One region of the Mesorhizobium sp. WSM4830 genome, then DNA from elsewhere that is predicted to be linked to it. Evidence: predicted binding sites of a transcription regulator. Region 1 holds the regulator's gene; the other holds the start of a gene.
The links. The regulator LexA, encoded in region 1, represses DNA repair genes until DNA is damaged. The targets are predictions, from matches to a motif close to TGTTCNNNNTGTGTTCNG.

Region 1 (10,132 bases):
GGTCGCGCTCTATCGCGGCGAAGATCGCACCATCGACTACCTGACCTTGCCGAAATCGCTTGTCGAGCCGATAGAAGCGCCGTCCGACAGCGTGCTTTCGGCCTATTTCGAGGAAAACAAGAAAACCTACGCCGCACCCGAATACCGCAAGTTCTCCTATGTTAGGCTCGAACCGGAAGACATCATGGATTTGAGCGCGGTGACCGACCAACAGGTCAGCGACGACTACAACAAGAACAAGGCGCGCTACACCACGCCGGAGATGCGCACCATCGAGCAGCTTGTATTCAAGACGCCTGATGCCGCAAAGGCGGCGCTCGATTCGCTCAGGACCGGCGCGACCTTCGACAAGATCGTCGCCGCTGAAGGCAAGACACCAGCCGACACGCTGCTCGGCACGCTGGCCAAGGACAAGATCGCCGACAAGGCGGTTGCCGATGCTGCCTTCAAGCTCAACGTCAATGAAGTCAGCCCGGTCGTGCAAGGCGCCTTTGGCCCCGTTCTGCTGCGCGTCACCGAGATCAAGCCCGAAGTGGTGAAGCCGCTGGCCGAAGTGTCCGAGCAGATCCGCAAGGACCTGGCACTGGGCGAGGCAAGCCGCATCTTGCTGGACGTGCACGACAATTACGAGGATACGCGCGCCTCGGGCAGTTCGCTCGCCGAGGCCGCCGCCAAATTGAAGCTGAAGGTCGTCACCATCGACGCTATCGACCGCACCGGCCGAAGGCCGGATGAAAGCATCGTCAAAGACCTGCCGGAATCGCCGGCACTCATCAAGGCGGTGTTCGAGTCCGAACCCGGAACCGACAATGAAGGCCTCACCACCGCCGATAACGGCTTCGTTTTCTACGATGTGAGCGCGATCACGCCGGCCCGTGACCGCACATTGGACGAAGTCCGCCAGAAGGTCGTGGCCGACTGGACCGCGGCTGAGACTACCAAACGGCTTAGCGCAAAGGCACAAGAGCTCGAGAAGCGTCTCAAGGCCGGCGCCACGCTCGAGGTGATCGCCGGTGAGCTCAAGCTCGAAAAGCAGACCAAGCGCGGCGTCAAGCGCGATGCTGACGACGTCGATTTCGGCAAGGAAGGGGCTGCCGCGATGTTCGGCGTCGGCGAAGGAGGCACCGGGCTGATCCCCTCACCTACAGGCGACGGACAGATCCTGTTCAAGGTTGCCGAGGTGTTCGAGCCTGCCGGGGCCGATGCCAGCTCAGTACCCGAGGACGCTCAGAAATCCTTCACCTCCGGTATGTCCGACGACCTGCTCGACCAGTTGGTGGCGCAGCTGCAGACGCAATATGACGTCCGCATCGATCAGGCGGCCGTAACCCAAGCCCTGGCCAGATGAGCGCGCTGAAGATCCACATCGCCAAGGTCGCCGCCGGCAGCGCCCTTTCTTTCGAGGAGGCGCGCGAGGCCTTCGACATTATCATGTCGGGCGATGCCACCCCCGGCCAGATCGGCGGCTTCCTGATGGCATTGCGCGTGCGCGGTGAGACCGTCAGCGAGATCGCCGGCGCCGTCGCCACCATGCGCGCCAAGATGCTGCGCGTCGAAGCTCCCGAGGGCGCCATCGACATTGTCGGCACCGGCGGCGACAACTCGCACAGCGTCAACATTTCGACCGCATCCGCTTTCGTCATCGCCGGCAGCGGCGTGCCCGTCGCCAAGCACGGCAATCGCGGACTGTCCTCGCTGACTGGCGCCGCCGATGTGCTGATCGCATTGGGCGTCAAGATCGACATCCCTCCGGAGACGATCGGCCGCTGCATCCAAGAGGCCGGCGTTGGCTTCATGTTCGCGCCGGCGCATCACCCGGCGATGAAGCATGTCGGCCCGACCCGGGTCGAGCTCGGAACCCGCACCATCTTCAACCTGCTGGGCCCGCTTTCCAATCCGGCCAGTGTCAGACGGCAGATGGTCGGCGTGTTCCTGCCCGAATGGATCATGCCGGTGGCAGAAACGTTGAAGGAACTTGGTGCCGACCATGCCTGGATCGTCCATGGCGACGGATATGACGAGATCACCACCACCGGCGAGACACTTGTCGCCGAACTGGCCGGCGGCGAGATCCGCAGCTTTACGCTGACCCCGGAAGCCGTCGGGCTGAAGCGTCACACCAAGGACGAGTTGCGCGGCGGCGACGCCGCCCACAACGCCCAGGCACTGCGCGACATGCTGGGCGGCGCTGCCGGCGCCTTTCGCGATACGGTGCTGATGAATGCCGGCGCCGGGCTGGTGGTGGCCGGCAAGGTGACGACACTTGCCGACGGCATGGTGACGGCGGCGCAGGCCATCGACAGCGGCCGCGCGCTGAAAGTGCTCGACAGGCTGGTCGAGATTTCGAACGGTTAGAATTATGTCCGACATCCTGCGCAACATCGAGGCTTACAAGCGCGACGAGATCGCGGCGGCCAAGGCGCAAGTGCCGTTTGCCGAAATCAAGGCACAGGCGACGGATGCCGACGCGCCGCGCGGCTTTCTTTCCGCCCTTGAGGCAAAGCGCAAATCCGGCGGGTTCGCGCTGATTGCCGAAATCAAGAAGGCTAGCCCATCGAAAGGCCTGATCCGCGCCGATTTCGATCCGCCGGCGCTGGCCAGGGCCTATGCGGAAGGCGGTGCCGCCTGCCTTTCGGTGCTGACCGACGCACCCTCCTTCCAAGGCGCGCCCGAATTCCTCACTGCTGCGCGCACTGCCGTCGACCTGCCTGCCTTGCGCAAGGATTTCCTGTTCGACCCCTATCAGATCTACGAGGCCAGGGCCTGGGGCGCCGATGCCATCCTGATCATCATGGCCAGCGTCGACGACGCGTTGGCAAGAGAACTCGAAGCGACAGCCTTCGGGCTCGGCATGGACGCGCTGGTCGAAGTGCATGACGAAGCTGAAATGGAACGCGCGCTGCAGCTGTCGTCGCGGCTGATTGGAATCAACAACCGCAATCTCCGGAGCTTCGAAACCAGCCTCGAGACCTCGGAGCGGCTGGTAGCGATGGTGCCGGCCGACCGCCATCTGGTCAGTGAGAGCGGTATCTTTTCGCACGACGATTGCCGCCGGCTGGAGCAGAGCGGCATTGCGACTTTCCTGGTCGGCGAGAGCCTGATGCGCCAGCAGGACGTGGCCGCGGCAACGCGCCTGCTGTTGACGGGCAAGGCGCCGGCAGAGGCGATCTGACGATGGCGGCCGCCCTCACCCATCTTGGCGCGCAGGGCGAAGCCAACATGGTCGATGTCGGTGACAAGGCTGAGACGGTGCGGACGGCAGTCGCCGAGGGCTTCGTGTCGATGCGGTCCGAGACGCTGGACATGATCCTCGCTGGCGATGCCAAGAAGGGCGACGTGCTCGGCACCGCGCGCATTGCCGGCATCATGGCGGCCAAGAAGACGCACGAACTGATCCCGCTTTGCCATCCGCTGCTGCTGACCAGGATATCTGTCGATATCGAGGCGGACGCCGCGCTGCCCGGCCTGAAGGTGACAGCATTGACCCGCGTCACCGGCAAGACCGGCGTTGAGATGGAGGCTCTGAGTGCCGTCTCGGTCGCTTGCCTGACCATCTACGACATGGCCAAGGCGGTCGACCGCGCCATGGTCATCTCGGGCATCAGGCTGGTTGAAAAGACCGGCGGCAAATCCGGCGACTACAAGATCACCGGAGGCGGGGCCACCGGGGCAGGCCGATAATGGCGCTGGTCCCGGTTGCCGAGGCGCTCGAGCGCCTGCTGGACGGCGCAGCAGCGCTGCCGGGCGAACGCGTCGCACTGCTGGATGCCGCCGACCGCGTGCTGGCGGAGCCGGTTGTGGCGCTCCGCACCCAGCCGCCGTTCAACGCTTCCGCCATGGACGGCTATGCCGTGCGGGCGGCCGATATCGCGTCCGTACCGGCAAAGCTTTCGGTGGTCGGCGTGGCGCCGGCCGGACGCGGCTTTGCCGGAACGGTGCAGCAGGGGCAGGCCGTGCGTATCTTCACCGGCGCGCCGCTTCCCGAAGGCGCCGACACCATCGTCATCCAGGAGAACGTCCGCGATCTCGGCGGCGGTGTCGTAGAAGTGACGGAGCCGACGGTGCAGGGGCGCAACATCCGCCGCCTCGGGCTCGATTTCGCCAAGGGCGATGTCCTGCTGCCCAAGGGCCGCCTGCTCGATCCGGCGGCCTTGTCGCTGGCTGCGTCGGCCAACCACCCCGAGGTCCGCGTGGTCAAACGGCCGCTGGTCGCCATCATCGCAACCGGCGACGAATTGCTGCCGCCGGGCAGCAATCTTGGCCCCGACCAGATCATCTCCTCCAACGCCTATGGTGTCGCCGCTGCCACACAGTCGGTCGGTGCGCGCGCGCTCGACCTTGGCATCGCACCGGACCGCAGGGAGGCGATCGCCGCATTGGTTGAAAAGGCCGTGAAGGCTGGCGCGAACGTCATCGTCACGCTGGGCGGTGCCTCGGTCGGTGACCACGACTTCGTCCATGACGTGCTGACCGGGCAAGGCATGACGCTCGATTTCTGGAAGATCGCCATGCGGCCGGGCAAGCCGCTGATGTTCGGGCGGCTGGGCGACATTCGCTGCATCGGCCTGCCCGGCAATCCGGTGGCAAGCCTGGTCTGCACTCAGCTCTTCCTGAAGCCGCTGCTGGCGCGGCTCGGCGGCCGCGCCTTTCAGCAGGATATGCGTCGGGCACGGCTCGGTGCTGCCATGCCGGCCAACGATCTCAGGCAGGATTATGTGCGGGCTGTTGTCACAGACGACGCCGGCACCCTCGCGGCGACGCCGTTCGGCATCCAGGACTCCTCGATGCTGAAAATGCTGGCCGATGCCAACGGATTGATCGTCCGCGCGCCGTTCGCGCCTGCCGCGGCGGCGGGCTCCCCCTGCGACGTGCTGATGCTACGCTGAACCTGCCTCACTCCGAGATCAAGGCCTGGGTCAGCCGATGGTCTGGATCGGCCAAACCGTCGATGATGTTGAAATGGTGCCGGTCAGGCTCGACCACAGAGCTGGTCGAGGCACCTAGGCCGATCCAGATGTTGGCCAGCACCGCGCTCTGGCGCAGGAATTCGGCGCGCTCGCCGCCGCCGGCCCAGCAGGTCAGGCGGGCCTTGTCCATCGGGCGCAGCAGCACCGGGCTTTCGGCCTGCGCCTCGGCCTCATCGATCGCCAGCGTCTCGTTCATGCCGGTGCACATGATCGGGCGCAAATCGTGCACTCCCGAGATCGACACCACGCGACGAACGCGCCGGACCACTTCGGGCGCCAGCGGCGTCGTCGCCGTAACCATCCGGCTAACAAGATGGCCGCCGGCCGAGTGTCCGGTCAGCATCAGCGGCCCTGCGACCATCGCCGCCGCTGTGCCGATCGCCGCGCCGACTTCCTTGACGATGCCGGCAATGCGTATCTGCGGACAGAGCGTGTAGGACGGCATCGCAACCGCATAGCCGCGATCAACAGGGCCAGCGGCAAGATGCGACCAGAAACTCTTGTCGAATGCCATCCAGTAGCCGCCATGGACGAACACCACGAGCCCCTTGGGCTTGGTGGCCGGCAGGAAAAGATCGAGACGGTTGCGTGGTTTATCGCCATAGGCCAAGTCGAGCCGCGCCCTGCCCTCGGTCGAAAGCACGTCGCGGAAAACCCGCGCTGGCTCGATCCAGGCCGCCGGCCAGCGATCGCTGCCGGCTATATTGGCGCCGTTGGCATAGGCGTTATCCCAATCGGCAATGTGACGTTCGAACACCCTGCGCCCTCCCCTGGCAATATGGCCTTGCAACGCAAAGCATCGCGCGGCGCGTCGTCGCCAGCCTCACGGCTCCAGCTCTCGCATCAATCTCAAGTGACAGCCGCCTTGATGGCGAAGCGCGCATCCTTCCACGCACCGGTGCGCAGGATGTCCTCAAGCACTTCGACGGCCTGCCAGACATCGGCATAGCCGACATAGAGCGGGGTGAAGCCGAAGCGCATGGTCGATGGCGCGCGAAAATCGCCGATCACGCCACGTTCGATCAGCGCGCGCATGATCTGGTAGCCATGCTCATGCATGAATGAAATCTGGCTGCCGCGTTTTTCCCCGTCGCGCGTGCTTTCGAGCGTGAGCCCGTAAGTGCCGCACTTTGCCTCGACAAGCTCGATGAACAGATCGGCCAGCGCAATGCTCTTCTTGCGCACCGCCGTCATGTCGACATCGTTCCAGATGTCGAGCGCGCCCTTCAGCGTGCGCATCGACAGGATCGGCTGGGTGCCGCACAGAAACCGGCGGATGCCGGTGCCGGCCGCATAGCCTGGCTCGAAGGCGAAGGGCCGTGCATGGCCCCACCAGCCGGTGAGCGGCTGCTGGATGTCGGCAAGATGCCGCTCAGCCGCATAGATGAAGGCAGGCGCGCCCGGTCCGCCATTCAGATATTTGTAAGTGCAGCCAACGGCAAAATCGGCTTTTGCCTTGTCGAGCTCGACTGGCATCGCACCGGCGGTGTGGCAGAGATCCCAGACGATCATCGCCCCGGCTTCCTGGGCCCTGCGCGTCAGCGCCGGCATGTCGCGCAGTTCGCCCGACTTGTAGTTGACGTGGTTGACCAGCACCACGGCGGTGCGTGCGTCGATCAGCTCCTCGATGCTCGGCGCGTCGACCCCCGAGAGGCGCAGCAGCGTATCTTTTCGCGTCGAAACCACACCCTCAGCCATGTAGAGGTCCGTCGGAAAGCTATCGCCCTCGGCGACGATGACCTGCCGCTCCGGTCGCATAGCCATGGCGGCGTGCAGCAGCTTGTAGATGTTGACCGACGTCGTGTCGCAGACCACCGTCTGGCCGGCCGCGGCGCCAATCAGGCGCCCGAGCTGGTCGCCGAGTTCGAGCGGCATGTTGAACCAGCCGGCCACGTTCCAGGCGCGGATAAGATCATGCGACCATTCTTCGGTCGCGGCCTTGCGCAATTCATCGAAAGCGGCACGTGAAGCAGCTCCTAGCGAATTGCCGTCGAGATAGATCACTCCTTGCGGCAACACAAAGCGGTCGCGCATCGCGCGCAGCGGATCCGCGGCATCCATCGCCTTTACGGCCACGAGATCGGGAATTCCTGTCATGATTTGCCTGCTCCCCCAAGATCCAACGCAACGCCGGACACGCATCGACTGTTCTTCCATTACCTGGTTGCGCGCAGCAAGACTCCACCGGCGAGAAGCAGCCTGACCAGGCGATGGAAACCAGGACCTAACCCGAGGTTGGCGTTTTGAGTTCGTTTCGTTCACGGTGCATTGACCAAACCGCACACTCGATAGGGTTCACTTCCGTGCCATTTGCCGACCGACGGCCGATGCCAATGTGGCCTTCCGGGAAGCCAGAAGGGCGCAAACGAAAGCAGAATCAAGGCGATGAGGCTCGCGACGGTGAAAGTGCGGTACCCCGGTTAGGGGACGTCGTTTGTTTCCCGAGCCTTAACGCATTCATTAAACTTTAAACAGTTGCGGAACACAACTGGAACAGATAGTGTTTGTTCTGGGTTTGTTTTTCTGATTCTGTTGGGGGTCGCTATGCTGACACGCAAACAACACGAACTGCTTATGTTCATCCACGAAAGATTGAAGGAAAGCGGTATCCCGCCTTCCTTCGACGAGATGAAGGAAGCGCTCGACCTGGCTTCCAAATCGGGAATCCACCGGCTTATTACGGCACTGGAGGAGCGCGGCTTCATTCGCCGTTTGCCCAACCGGGCCCGTGCGCTGGAGGTGCTGCGCCTGCCTGACTCGATCGCCCCCGGCCTCAATGCGGCACGCAAGTTCTCGCCGAGTGTCATCCAGGGCAGTCTTGGGCAAGGCGGTCCGCGGCAAGGCAAGCCGACATCGTCGCGCGTCCCTGCGGCCGGAAATGACGACGATGTCGTCGCCGCCGTTTCGATCCCGGTGATGGGCCGCATCGCCGCCGGTGTGCCGATCGACGCCATCCAGCACCAGACGCATTCGATTTCGGTGCCGCCGGATATGATCATGGGCGGCGAGCATTATGCGCTCGAGGTCAAAGGCGATTCGATGATCGAGGCTGGCATTTTCGACGGCGACACGGTGATCATCCGCAATGCCGATACGGCGAGCCCCGGTGAGATCGTGGTGGCACTGGTCGACGAGGAGGAAGCGACGCTGAAGCGGTTCCGCCGCAAGGGCGCTTCGATCGCCCTGGAAGCCGCCAATCCGGCCTACGAGACGCGCATCTTCGGACCAGACAGGGTCAAGGTGCAAGGCAAGCTCGTCGGACTGATCCGCCGCTACTGAGCTCCGCCCTTGGCGCCGGCTTTGGGTTTGTCGGCCCTGCGGTATGGCGGCAGGCCCCGCGCCGCGCGTGAAAATTTCCGCTGCACGTGCCAGGGCCGGTATGATTTTTCGACTGCGAAACGGATTTCGGCGCGTGTTGCCGCTTGTGGATCGAAATAGACGGCGGCACTTCCCGCGCGCGCCAGTTGCCGTTTGGTGACGACGAGGACCAGCCGGTCGTAGTAGCAGGGGTTATGGGCGGTGGCGTCGTCGATGACGATCAAACTGGCAAAGGCGCAGGCTGGCCGCGCAGTATTGCGGTCCTTGGCTTGCGCGATGATCGCGCCGGATGGATGCCTGGCAAGGCAGAGGCCGTCCGTGCAAATGAACGGCATGCCCGGCGGTAGTTCGGCCGGATCGGCAATGTCGAATTGCGGGTCGTTCTTTCCAGGTGTTTCCGGCGCGACGATAGCCTCTGATGTGAGCGCGCGTTTCCAGTTGTCGATGGTGAACTCATTCGGGCGTGCCCGGTTGATCGCGAGTTCACCGCTCCCAATCGGCAGCGCGACCAGCCGTGCGTCCTCCGAGATCAATACATCGGGTACGCGCGTCTGCGTTGTCGTCAGCAAGCCGGCGAGCGCAAAAGGAAGTGCCGCGAGCCGCAACCAGGTCGTCGCCATGCTGGCAATGACGAGGGCGATCGTCACCAGAAGGACGGATCTCAGCGAAATCAGCCCGACCGCATCGATCGGCGAGCGCTCGGAGATCCACCCGGACAGGGCGATCATCGCCGTTAGCCCCTTGCCCATCACATAGAGGAACGGCCCATCCGCACCGAACGGCATCGCCAGCGCGCTGAGAACGGCGAAGGGCATGACGACCAGTGAGACGATGGGCATGATGGCCAGATTGGCGAACAGGCTGAGCGGCGCCACGCGCTGGAAGTGCCATATGGCGAAAAGCGCCGTGGCGCTCCCTGCAATGATCGAGGTCATCGCTAGGCCGCCCATGCCCAGCAGGACCTTTCGCGTGGCAAAGCGTAGCGGCGACCGCCGCAGCGGCGGCGTGGCGGCCCTGCCGGCGCGGTAATCGGACCAGCCTGCATAGGCGCCGACAAGGGCCGCCGTCGCGGCGAAGGACATCTGGAAACTCGGACCGACCACCTCGTGCGGCGACACCAGGATGACCGCGATGGCCGAGATCGCCAGGTTGCGCATGGTGAGCGCGGCCCGGTCGAACAGCACGGCGATAAGCATCACCGCCAGCATGATGAAGCTGCGTTCGGCCGCTACCACAATGCCGGAAAAGACGAGGTAGGCCGCAATCGAAAAAAGCGCGGCGGCCGCGGCATATTTCTTGACCGGCCGTCGCGATGAGAAATCGGGAAACAGCGCAAAGGCGCCGCGTAGCAGCGCCATGATGGTGCCGGCGACCAACGCCATATGCAGCCCCGAGATAGAGATGATGTGATAGATGCCTGTACGCCGCATCGCTTCGTTGATCTCCTCGGGAATGCCGGCGCGCACGCCGACGATCAGCGCAGCGGCAATCTCGCCCTCGGCGCCGCCGATGCGGCTGCGGATATGGTCGGCGATGGATTCGCGCGCGTCTTCGATCGCGGAAGAAAGCTGCGCGGCAAGCGGCATGCTGCCCGACGGCACGACTTTCGGATTGCCGAGAAAAAAGCCGCTGCCGCCGATACCGGCGAAATAGCTGTCGAAGGAGAAATCATAGCTGTCGGGCCGCACCGGGCCGGTCGGCGGCAGCAGCCGCACATAGCCGGTGATCTCGGAACCGGCGGTGAGCTCAGCCGGTATCTTCATCGCCGAAACGCGGACCCGTTCCGGCATGTAGCGCAGTGTCGGCCTGGCGGTTGAGATCACATCGATCGTCAGCCTGATGCGGCC
Region 2 (10,132 bases), on a different contig from region 1:
CCTGGGCGGTGATCAGCCCGTCATCGCCGCGCCGCTCGGCGAGAACCTTGCCGGTGCCGTCGAGCAGCCAGACCCGCATACGGGTGGTGCCCCAGTCGACGACCGCGACGGACGCTGACTTGCTCGGTGAAATCACAGGAACCCCCCGTCGACGATCAGCATCTGCGCGGTCAGCATGCGTGAAGCATCCGACGCCAGGAACAGCACGGTGCCGACGATGTCTTCCGGCTGCATCACACGCTTGATGCACTGCTTGGCGACGTGGGCGGCGAGCGCCTCTTCGGTGACCCAGAGCTTTCTCTGCCGCTCGGTAATTACCCAGCCGGGCGCGATCGCGTTGACGCGGATGCCGTCGACGCCGAGCTTGCCGGCGAGACCCTTGGTGAGGCCGACGATGCCGGCCTTGGCGGCGGTGTAGGCCGGCATATCGGGATGGTTGATGAGAAACGAGGTCGAGGTGAAGTTGATGATCGAGCCGCCGCCGGCCCGCTTCATGCCTGGCGCCACCGCCTGTGCGCTGAAGAAATGCGGGCGCAGGTTTATGGCATGGTTGTTGTCCCAGAACTCGACCGTGACGTCTTCGACGGCATGACGGTCATCCTGCGCGGCATTGTTGACCAGCACGGTGACGTCGCCATGCGCCTCGGCGGCCCTGGCGACTGATAGCCGCAATGCCTCGATGTCGCGTATGTCGGTCTTGAGATAGAGCGGCCGAAAACCGAGCTCCTTGTCCAGCCGATCGGCCAGCGCCAGGCTCGGACGGTCGGCGATATCGATGAAGGCGACCTTTGCGCCCTGGCGAGCAAATCCCTCGGTCAACGCGGCACCAATGCCGGAGCCGCCACCGGTGATCAGCACCGAAGCGCCTTCGAGGTCGGCAAAGCGTGCCGATGGCATCATGAATTCTCTCCCGGTCCAATGATCTCGGTCGACCGGCGCGCATCCTATCCAGCCGTGTCGGGCGGGCAAGGGCGAAAGAGTGGATTGTCAGGACTTATGTCCGACAAAAGGCCGCACGGGCCGGCGGTAGATCAACTGCCCGGCCGGACGCGGTACAGTTCGACGGCGGCTCCGTTGTTCCCGGCAACCGGCTCAAGCCATTCCGGCACGCTGCCGCGCATCAGCCCGGCAAGAAAGCCTGCCGGCGCCTTGGTTGCGAGGAGCTTGCTTTCGGCGCTGCCGGGGCACAGCGCGACGAGGCCGACGTGATGATCGGCCAGGATCGTCCTGGCATCGGCATCGGACCCAAGGAAGGCATCGAGCACCAGCAGGTTGCCGGCGACGTTGCGATGATAAGGCCCGGCGAAGACGCGATGTCCGGAATAGGCCAGGATCGGCGATCCGAGATTGGAAATTGCCAGCACGGTAGTGCCGGGCAGGCGGCCAAGCGCCGCAAAGGAGGCCATGCGCTGGCAAGCGACATCAGTGCCATTATCGGCCGTGGCGTTGCTGTCGTCGAAGGCTACCGAGGTTGCCGCGGCAGCCCCAGTCCAGACCGCATTCACCGAAACCAGCCAGACGGCAGCCATGCGCAGCGCCACGCCACGCGATGCGCTGGCCTCGGCCCGTTGACGCCATTTGGCAATCCAGGCGGCAAGCGGGATGACAGCGAAGGCGATCGAGAATGTCGAACCGCGCACCTGCCAGGCGCTGACGATGAACGCCACGACAAGCAGCGCACCGACAAGGCTGTCCTGCCGTCGCCAGCCGCCACGGCCAAGGCGAAGCGCCATCAGCACGAGCGCAATGAGCGGCGTGGCATAGCGCGCCACCACCTCAGCCGGATCCTCGGCGAGCAGTTTGAACAGCGACTGCGCCTCGTCGATGTGATCAAGCCATAGCTCCTTGAGGCGCGGATCGAGGTTGGCGTAGGGCGCTGCCAGGCATTGCGGAAACAAAAGGACGACGACAGTGCCCAATGCCAGTGCAAGCAGGCCAAGCGAGGCGAACCGCCTCCCGCGCGTGCGGCCGGCGGGCTCGATCGACGCTATCGCCGCAAGGCCGGTTCCGGCAATCGCTGCGACGACGAACTGCACGGTCGAGAAGGCGTCGCATTGCGCCTGGCCCCAGGCGGATGGCGCAATGGTGGCGACAAAGACGAGAGCGGACACGCCGGCAAAGCCGAGGCCGAAATCCCTGGCGATCAGCCTCTCGCCATTGGCCTCGAGGGCAAACAGCGTGGCGACAGAGGCGCCGATGGTGGCGACATAAGGCGCGGTTTCCATGCCGACGGCCAGCATCAATCCGGCGCACAGGCCGGAGAGCAATGCCGCCGCCCTGCGCGACGGCGCTTCAAGCAGAAGGCTCAGGCTGGCCATGCTCAGCATCAGCTGGACATTGTGGTGGTCGAGCGCGCCGGGCGAAAAAATGCCGAGGAAATACAGTGCTGCGGCGCCGACGACGACAGCCGGCAGCACAGCGCCGTCACCGGCAAAGCTGCGAGCAGTGCGGGCGGTGAAAAACACGGTCAGGCAGAAGAGCAGCGCCGGCCACAGCACTTGAGCGACATTCTCGGCAAGGGCCGCGCTGCCGGTCAGGGCCGATACGGCGATGATGACGGCGGCGATCGGCGCATCGACCAGCCGCGACCAATGCATGACGAAACCGCCTTCCAGGCCCATCCGGTACTGGTGCAGATCGAACCAGCCCTGGCCGGCCAGCATGTCGCGAACTTCGACGAGGCGCAGCAGATTGTCGTTGTCACCGCCGGCATTGTTCAATTCCGGGAAGCCGGCAAAGGCATTGACGGCCAGCGCCAGCAATGTGGCAAGCAGCGCCAGCGCGATCTCGGACCTCCAACTGGAGGCGCCATCGTCGGCTGTGCTCATATCAGGACCTTTGGAAGGAATACTGGGCGGTTTAAACCTAGCCTTAACAGCTTCAATAAATAGTAAAGCCGCCCGAGCGAGGCCGGCGTTTGAGCGGCCAGGGGCCTCCTCACAGGGCATCCGGAGACGAAAATGCCACAAGACGTGCGCCATGAGCCGAGCATCGCCGTGCTGCTGCCTTGCTACAATGAGGAGCTGACGATCGGCGAAGTGGTGCGGCGCTTTCGCGAAACGCTGCCTTCCGCCGCGATCTATGTCTACGACAACAATTCCCGCGACCTGACGGCGCTCCGAGCCCGCGCCGCCGGCGCCATCGTGGTGCGCGAGCCGCGCCAGGGCAAAGGCAATGTCGTGCGCCGCATGTTTGCCGACATCGAGGCCGACATCTACCTGATGGCCGACGGCGACGGCACCTATGCGCCGGAGGACGCGCCGCAACTGATCAACACGCTGCTGACCGAGCGCTCCGACATGGTGGTGGGCACAAGGCGCGGCGTTGCCAACGATGCCGGCAGGACAGGCCACGCCTTCGGCAACCGCATCTTCAATAGCCTCTACAAGCGGCTGTTCGGCTCGGACTTTACCGATATCTTCTCCGGCTACCGCGCCTTCACCCGGCGCTTCGTCAAGAGTTTTCCCGCCGTTTCCGGCGGTTTCGAGATCGAGACCGAAATGTCGGTGCACGCCTCGCAGCTGAAATTGCCCGTCAGCGAGATCGGACTCGACTATGGCCGCCGGCCGGAAGGCTCCTCGTCGAAGCTGTCGACCTTTCGCGACGGCGCGAAGATCCTGTGGATGTTCGCCATGCTGATGAAGGAGACGCAGCCGCTGCGTTTCTTCGGCGCTTTTTCGGTGTTCTTCCTGGCATCGAGCCTGTTCCTGATGGCGCCGGTGCTGATCGAGTTCGCCGAAACCGGGCTTGTGCCGCGCATGCCGACCTGGGTGCTGTCGGTCGGGCTGCTGCTGCTGTCGATGCTGGCGGCGGTGACCGGGGTAATCCTCGATTCGGTGTCGCGCGGCCGGGCCGAGCAGAAGCGCATCTTCTATCTGTCGATGCCTTCCGGCCGCGTCGAACGCGAACGCGCAAGTGCGCTCGCGACTTTGAAGGCCGGACCGCGCAAGACCCCGCGGGCGGCTTAGAGCTCTAAATGGGACGCCTCGCCCGCTTCGTTATCGCCGGCGGCATCGGCTTCGTCGCCGATGCGGCGGCGCTTTGGCTGGTGCTGACGATAGCGCCGCTCGGACCCTTCGCGGCTCGCATCATCTCGATCGGTTTTGCCCTGTCCGTCACCTGGCTGATCAACCGCCATCTGACCTTCTCGCCTTCCAGCCGCGGCGTCGCGCAAGAGGGCGCACGCTATGGCGGCGTCGGCATTGCCACCAGCCTCGTCAATTATCTCGTCTATTGCGCCATGCTGTTCGCGCTGCCGATGGTGCCGCCGCTCATAGCTCTTGCGGTCGCCTCGCTGGTTGCCATGGCGCTGTCCTTCCTCGGCTATTCCAAGCTGGTCTTCGACCGCTGAAGGCACATCGCATTGGGGTCTGCGCCAAGCGAAGCGCAGCCTCATCATGATCTTGGCCGATTGGCAGAGGCCGCCGATTTCCTTATATCGCTGTCGTCGATGCATCGGCCCGAAAACCGGAATCGATTTTCGAAAAGCACGGTGCATGGATTCAAAAGTGTTGGAGCGTACTTTGTGCATCCAAGTGGATCGCCCCAAGTGCGCCGGAGAGCTGCCATGCCCCTTAAAGTCGCCGTCCAGATGGACCATATCTCCACCGTGTCGATTGCCGGCGACACGTCGTTTGCGCTGTCGCTGGAAGCGCAGCGGCGCGGCCACCAGCTGTTCCACTACACGCCCGACCGGCTGTCACTGCGCGACGGCAAGGTGTTTGCCCGTATCGAGGCGATGCAGGTCCGCGACGAGAAGGGCAACCATTATTCGCTGGGCGAAGAAGTCCGCACCGACCTATCGGAGATGGACGTCATCCTTTTGCGTCAGGATCCGCCCTTCGACATGAACTACATCACCACCACGCATGTCCTCGAGCGCATCCATCCGAAGACGCTGGTGGTCAACGATCCGGCCTGGGTGCGCAACAGCCCGGAAAAGATCTTCGTCACCGAATTTCCCGACCTGATGCCTGACACGCTGATCACCAAGGACCCGCTCGAGGTCGCCGCCTTTCGCAAGGAGTTCGGTGATATCATCGTCAAGCCGCTCTACGGCAATGGCGGCGCCGGCATCTTCCATCTGCATGAGGCCGACCGCAACCTCGCCTCGCTGCTCGAAATGTTCGGCCAGATGTTCCGCGAACCCTACATCGTGCAGCGCTACCTCAAGGAGGTGCGCGCCGGCGACAAGCGCATCATCCTGATCGACGGCGAGCCGGTCGGCGCCATCAACCGCGTGCCGGCCGAGCACGATTCGCGCTCCAACATGCATGTCGGCGGCCGCGCCGAAAAGACCGAGCTGACGGAACGCGAACGCGAGATCTGCGCCCGCATCGGCCCATCGCTGAAGGAGCGCGGCTTCATCCTCGTCGGCATCGACGTCATCGGCGACTACATGACCGAGATCAACGTGACCTCACCGACCGGCATACGCGAAGTGCGGCGTTTTGGGGGCGCCGACATCGCCAGTCTGTTCTGGGATGCCGTGGAGGAGAAGCGTAACTAGTCTCGCTTCGGGAGCGGCCGCGTTGCAAACCATTGCAGCCGTTGCGTTCACCCGTTCCCCAAATGTTCTTGCCTTCGCCGGAAATCTGTGGTTGTCTCCGGTGACGCCGTTCGCGGCATGATCGCAAAGGCTGGGGCAAAGCCTGCATCCGGGGTGACGACATGGTGGCGCGGGTTCGCACGGTTGCTTTCCAGGGCATCGAGGCCGTGCCGGTCGACGTGCAGGTGATGATCGCGCCGGGCAAGGTCAACATGCACATCGTCGGGCTGGCCGACAAGGCTGTAGCCGAAAGCCGCGAGCGGGTGCAGGCAGCACTGCATGCATCCGGCCTGTCGATGCCATCGAAGAAGGTCACCGTCAATCTGGCGCCCGCCGACCTGCCCAAGGAAGGCAGCCATTACGACCTACCGATCGCGCTCGGGCTGATGGCGGCGCTCGGCGCCATTCCGGGCGACATGCTGGCCGGCTATGTCGTGCTTGGCGAATTGTCGCTCGACGGCACCATTGCCGCGGTGGCCGGGGCGCTGCCGGCGGCGATCGGCGCCAATGCCGAAGGCAAGGGCCTGATCTGCCCGTTCGCCTGCGGGCCGGAAGCGGCCTGGGCCGGCAAGGATTTCGACATCTTGGCGCCGCGCAGCCTGATCGCCATCGCCAATCATTTTCGCGGCACGCAGGTCCTGTCGCGGCCGGAAGCCGGCATCCATGCTTCGGCGCGCGACCTGCCCGACCTTGCCGACATCAAGGGGCAAGAGACCGCCAAGCGGGCGCTGGAGGTGGCGGCGGCCGGCGGCCACAATCTTTTGATGGTCGGGCCGCCGGGGTCGGGAAAGTCGATGCTGGCGCAGCGGCTGCCGTCGATCCTGCCGCCGCTGGCGCCGAAGGAATTGCTCGAAGTCTCGATGATCGCCTCGGTGGCCGGCGAACTCGGCGAAGGAAAACTGACCGACCGGCGGCCGTTCCGGGCACCGCATCATTCGGCCTCGATGGCGGCGATGGTCGGCGGCGGCCTGCGCGTGCGGCCGGGCGAGGCCTCGCTCGCCCATCACGGCGTGCTGTTCCTCGACGAATTTCCGGAATTTTCGCCGCAGGCGCTCGATGCGCTGCGCCAGCCGCTCGAGACCGGCGACTGCATGATCGCGCGCGCCAATCATCGCGTCACCTATCCGGCGCGCATCCAGCTGGTCGCGGCGATGAACCCGTGCCGCTGCGGCATGGCCGGCGAGCCGGGCTATCGCTGCCTGCGCGGCGACCGCTGCCGCACCGACTACCAGGCGCGCATTTCCGGCCCGCTGCTCGACCGCATCGATCTCAGGATCGAGGTGCCGGCGGTTTCGGCCAGCGATCTGATCCGGCCGGACCGGGCGGAGAAGAGTGCAGCCGTGGCACTGCGCGTGGCGCGAGCGCGGACGATCCAGCGCGAGCGCTTCGAGCGGCTCGGCGCGACCTCCGCCACCACCAACGCACATTGCTCGCCGTCGGTCATCGAGGAGATTGCCATGCCCGATGCCGCCGGCCTGTCGCTGCTCAGGGATGCCAGCGAAAAGCTCGGCTTTTCCGCACGAGCCTATCACCGCGTCTTGAAGGTGGCGCGGACGCTGGCCGATCTCGAGGGCAGCGAGACGGTCGGTCGCATCCATCTGGCCGAAGCGATTTCCTACCGCATGAGTTCGGAGCGGATGGCGCAGGCGGCGTAGGAGCGTCCGTCCTGCGGTCGAACACGACGAAGAGCTCTGGTCAATTCCCGATACGAATTCCGATTTCTTTCGCTTCAAGATCAACAAGTAAACTATTCGTTTCAAAATACCGTATGCCAATGATGTTGTGGGCGATCGTTGGAGAGAATTCCAACTCGGATCTGTATGACGTGTCGAACTTCCACTCCCCCAGCATCGCGATTTTTACCGCGACTCTGGTCCCAACAGCCATTGATCCGCCCGAATCTTTTGGCGGGCTGTCCGCTATTACGATTGTCGAATTTCCAGTGTCGTAAAGCGTCGGCCGGCAAGTTGTTTTTTCTTTCAATAGGATACATGAACCTATGGTTGGGAAATTATAGCGATCGCTAGCGGTTTTCCACTTATCCATATTGAACCCGCTTTTCACGCTGTCCGATATCCCAATGTGAAGTGCCTTAACTGCCGGGCAATTCGCCTCCTCGTTCGTGCAAGCTCTCCAATCGGCTCCTACCGGAGAAAGATAATACCCCTTTCGCAAGCCATTTCTGGGACTCACGGCATCCATCGGGGATTTCAGTATTTGATTTGGTCCACCACCCCCAATAGGGGAAATGCCAAAAATTCCTTTTGGCCAGAGCCGGCCACCGACAATTTCACCTGTGCTGCGTCTGACCTCCTTATAGCGAATAAGGAAGGGGATGGATGCCTCGGTGGAGATGGAAGAGCCTCGGGAGCCGAAAGTCACTCGGGCCAACGCAACATTTCCGTACTCGTCGTAGGTTCCGTAATTCATGACGGCTTTTTGGGTGGTAACAGTTATCCCATCCAGTTCCAGATCTTTCGTGATTTTTATTCCTTCGACCGAACACAGCTTCTTGGGAAGCACAGATGCACAGTCGATCGTCATGCCACTGGACCCGGTATCCAACAAGAGCGGTTGATTTACTTTTCGGTTACCAAGGGACAGCACCTTAACATACAGCATCCGGATATTGGGTGGATTTCCCGGGTACTCCAATTTTATCAGAGGAACAGCTAATGGCACCTCTTCTGCAGCCAGGGTCGGCAGCGAATTGAATAGCAATGCTTCCCAAATGACCATTATCGACAAGAAGAATTTTCTGACGTTTAGTTCAGACCTGTTGTTGCCCATTTGGCCCCTGAGAAATTCGTCGCACGTTGTCGTGGCGGTATCCAGTCACGCTCACCCCACCCTACAGTACATTGTTCAAATATTTAATGCCTGAGGATCCGCGACCGTTCACAGCTGACTGTCATAGGTTTTATCCCGCCTGCTCTCGCGCCTTCAGCTCCAATCTCCGCGCGTGCAGCACCGGCTCGGTGTAGCCGTTGGGCTGGACGCGGCCTTTGAAGACGAGGTCGCAGGCGGCGAGGAAGGCGATGGACTTGTCGAAATCCGGTGCCATCGGCCGGTAGAGCGGATCGCCTTGGTTCTGGCGGTCGACGATATCAGCCATGCGCTTCATCGTCTCCATGACCTGCTCGGGCGTGCAGACGCCGTGATGCAGCCAGTTGGCGATGTGCTGCGAGGAGATGCGCAGCGTGGCGCGGTCCTCCATCAGGCCGATATCGCTAATGTCGGGCACCTTGGAGCAGCCGACGCCCTGGTCGATCCAGCGCACGACATAGCCCAGAATGCCTTGTGCGTTGTTGTCGAGTTCCTTCTGGATGTCTTCGGGCGACCAGTTCGGCCGCACCGCGACCGGCACCGACAGGATCTCGTCGAGCTTTGCCTTGGGCCGGCTTTTCAGCGCCTTCTGCACGGCATGGACGTCGATCTTGTGGTAGTGCGTGGCGTGCAGGGTTGCCGCCGTGGGCGATGGCACCCAGGCGGTATTGGCGCCGGCCTTGGGGTGCGCGATTTTCTCGGTCAGCATCGCCGCCATCAGGTCGGGCATCGCCCACATGCCCTTGCCGATCTGGGCGTGGCCGGCCAGTCCGCATTCCAGCCCGGTATCGACGTTCCAGGCCTCGTAGGCGGCAATCCAGGCGGCCTGCTTCATGTCGCCCTTGCGGATCATCGGGCCGGCTTCCATCGAGGTGTGGATCTCGTCGCCGGTGCGGTCGAGGAAGCCGGTGTTGATGAAGACGATGCGGTCTTTCGCGGCGCGGATCGCCTCCTTGAGGTTGACGGTGGTGCGCCGCTCCTCGTCCATGATGCCCATCTTGATGGTGTTTTTGGCCATGCCGAGCAGCGCTTCGACGCGGTCGAAAATCTCGACGGCGAAGGCGACTTCGTCGGGCCCGTGCATCTTGGGCTTTGCAATGTACATCGAGCCGGCGCGGGAGTTGGCGCGGCGCCCGTTCACGCCGATGTCGTGCAGCGCGATCAGCGCCGTCAGCGCCGCATCCATGATGCCTTCCGGCACCTCGTTGCCGTCGCGGTCTGATATCGCCGGATTGGTCATGAGGTGGCCGACGTTCCTGACCAGCATCAGCGAGCGGCCGGGCAAGGTCAGCGTGCCGCCATCCGGCGCAGTGTAAGTACGGTCGGGGTTGAGCCTCCGGACAAAGCTCTTGCCGGCCTTGGTGATCTCCTCCGCCAAGTCGCCCTTCATCAGGCCGAGCCAGTTGCGGTAGACCAGCACCTTATCCTCGGCATCGACGGCCGCCACCGAATCCTCGCAGTCCTGGATGGTGGTCAGCGCCGATTCCAGCACGACATCGGCAATGCCGGCCGGATCGGTGCGGCCGATCTGGTTGTTGTGGTCGACAATGATTTCGATGTGCAGGCCGTTCTTGACCAAAAGGACGGCTTCGGGGTCGGCGGCATCGCCGCGATAGCCGGCAAACTGCTTGAGGTCGGCAAGCGTGGTGGCGCCGGCACCCTCGCCCAGCCGCAACATGCCGTTGGCGACCGAAAGCCCGTTGACCCCCGCCCATTTGCCTGTCGTGAGCGGCACCGCCTCGTCGAAGAAGCTTTTCA

Region 2: the regulator LexA is predicted to act here: its motif matches at 5,562-5,579, upstream of AC0L2Y_RS04295 (YifB family Mg chelatase-like AAA ATPase).

What each region holds. Positions count from the first base shown of each region.
Region 1 covers NZ_JBVVQI010000005.1:196,354-206,485, forward strand. The annotation lists gene AC0L2Y_RS09645 (SurA N-terminal domain-containing protein) at 1-1,348, shown strand, start outside; gene trpD (anthranilate phosphoribosyltransferase) at 1,345-2,355, shown strand; gene trpC (indole-3-glycerol phosphate synthase TrpC) at 2,360-3,172, shown strand; gene moaC (cyclic pyranopterin monophosphate synthase MoaC) at 3,175-3,681, shown strand; gene AC0L2Y_RS09665 (molybdopterin molybdotransferase MoeA) at 3,681-4,886, shown strand; gene AC0L2Y_RS09670 (alpha/beta hydrolase) at 4,894-5,724, opposite strand; gene kynU (kynureninase) at 5,817-7,064, opposite strand; gene lexA (transcriptional repressor LexA) at 7,512-8,246, shown strand; gene AC0L2Y_RS09685 (ComEC/Rec2 family competence protein) at 8,240-10,132, opposite strand, start outside.
Region 2 covers NZ_JBVVQI010000002.1:294,573-304,704, reverse strand. The annotation lists gene AC0L2Y_RS04325 (2-dehydro-3-deoxygalactonokinase) at 1-133, opposite strand, end outside; gene AC0L2Y_RS04320 (SDR family NAD(P)-dependent oxidoreductase) at 133-900, opposite strand; gene AC0L2Y_RS04315 (GtrA family protein) at 1,032-2,828, opposite strand; gene AC0L2Y_RS04310 (glycosyltransferase) at 2,961-3,968, shown strand; gene AC0L2Y_RS04305 (GtrA family protein) at 3,977-4,351, shown strand; gene gshB (glutathione synthase) at 4,568-5,509, shown strand; gene AC0L2Y_RS04295 (YifB family Mg chelatase-like AAA ATPase) at 5,671-7,203, shown strand; gene AC0L2Y_RS04290 (hypothetical protein) at 7,244-8,338, opposite strand; gene AC0L2Y_RS04285 (malate synthase G) at 8,469-10,132, opposite strand, start outside.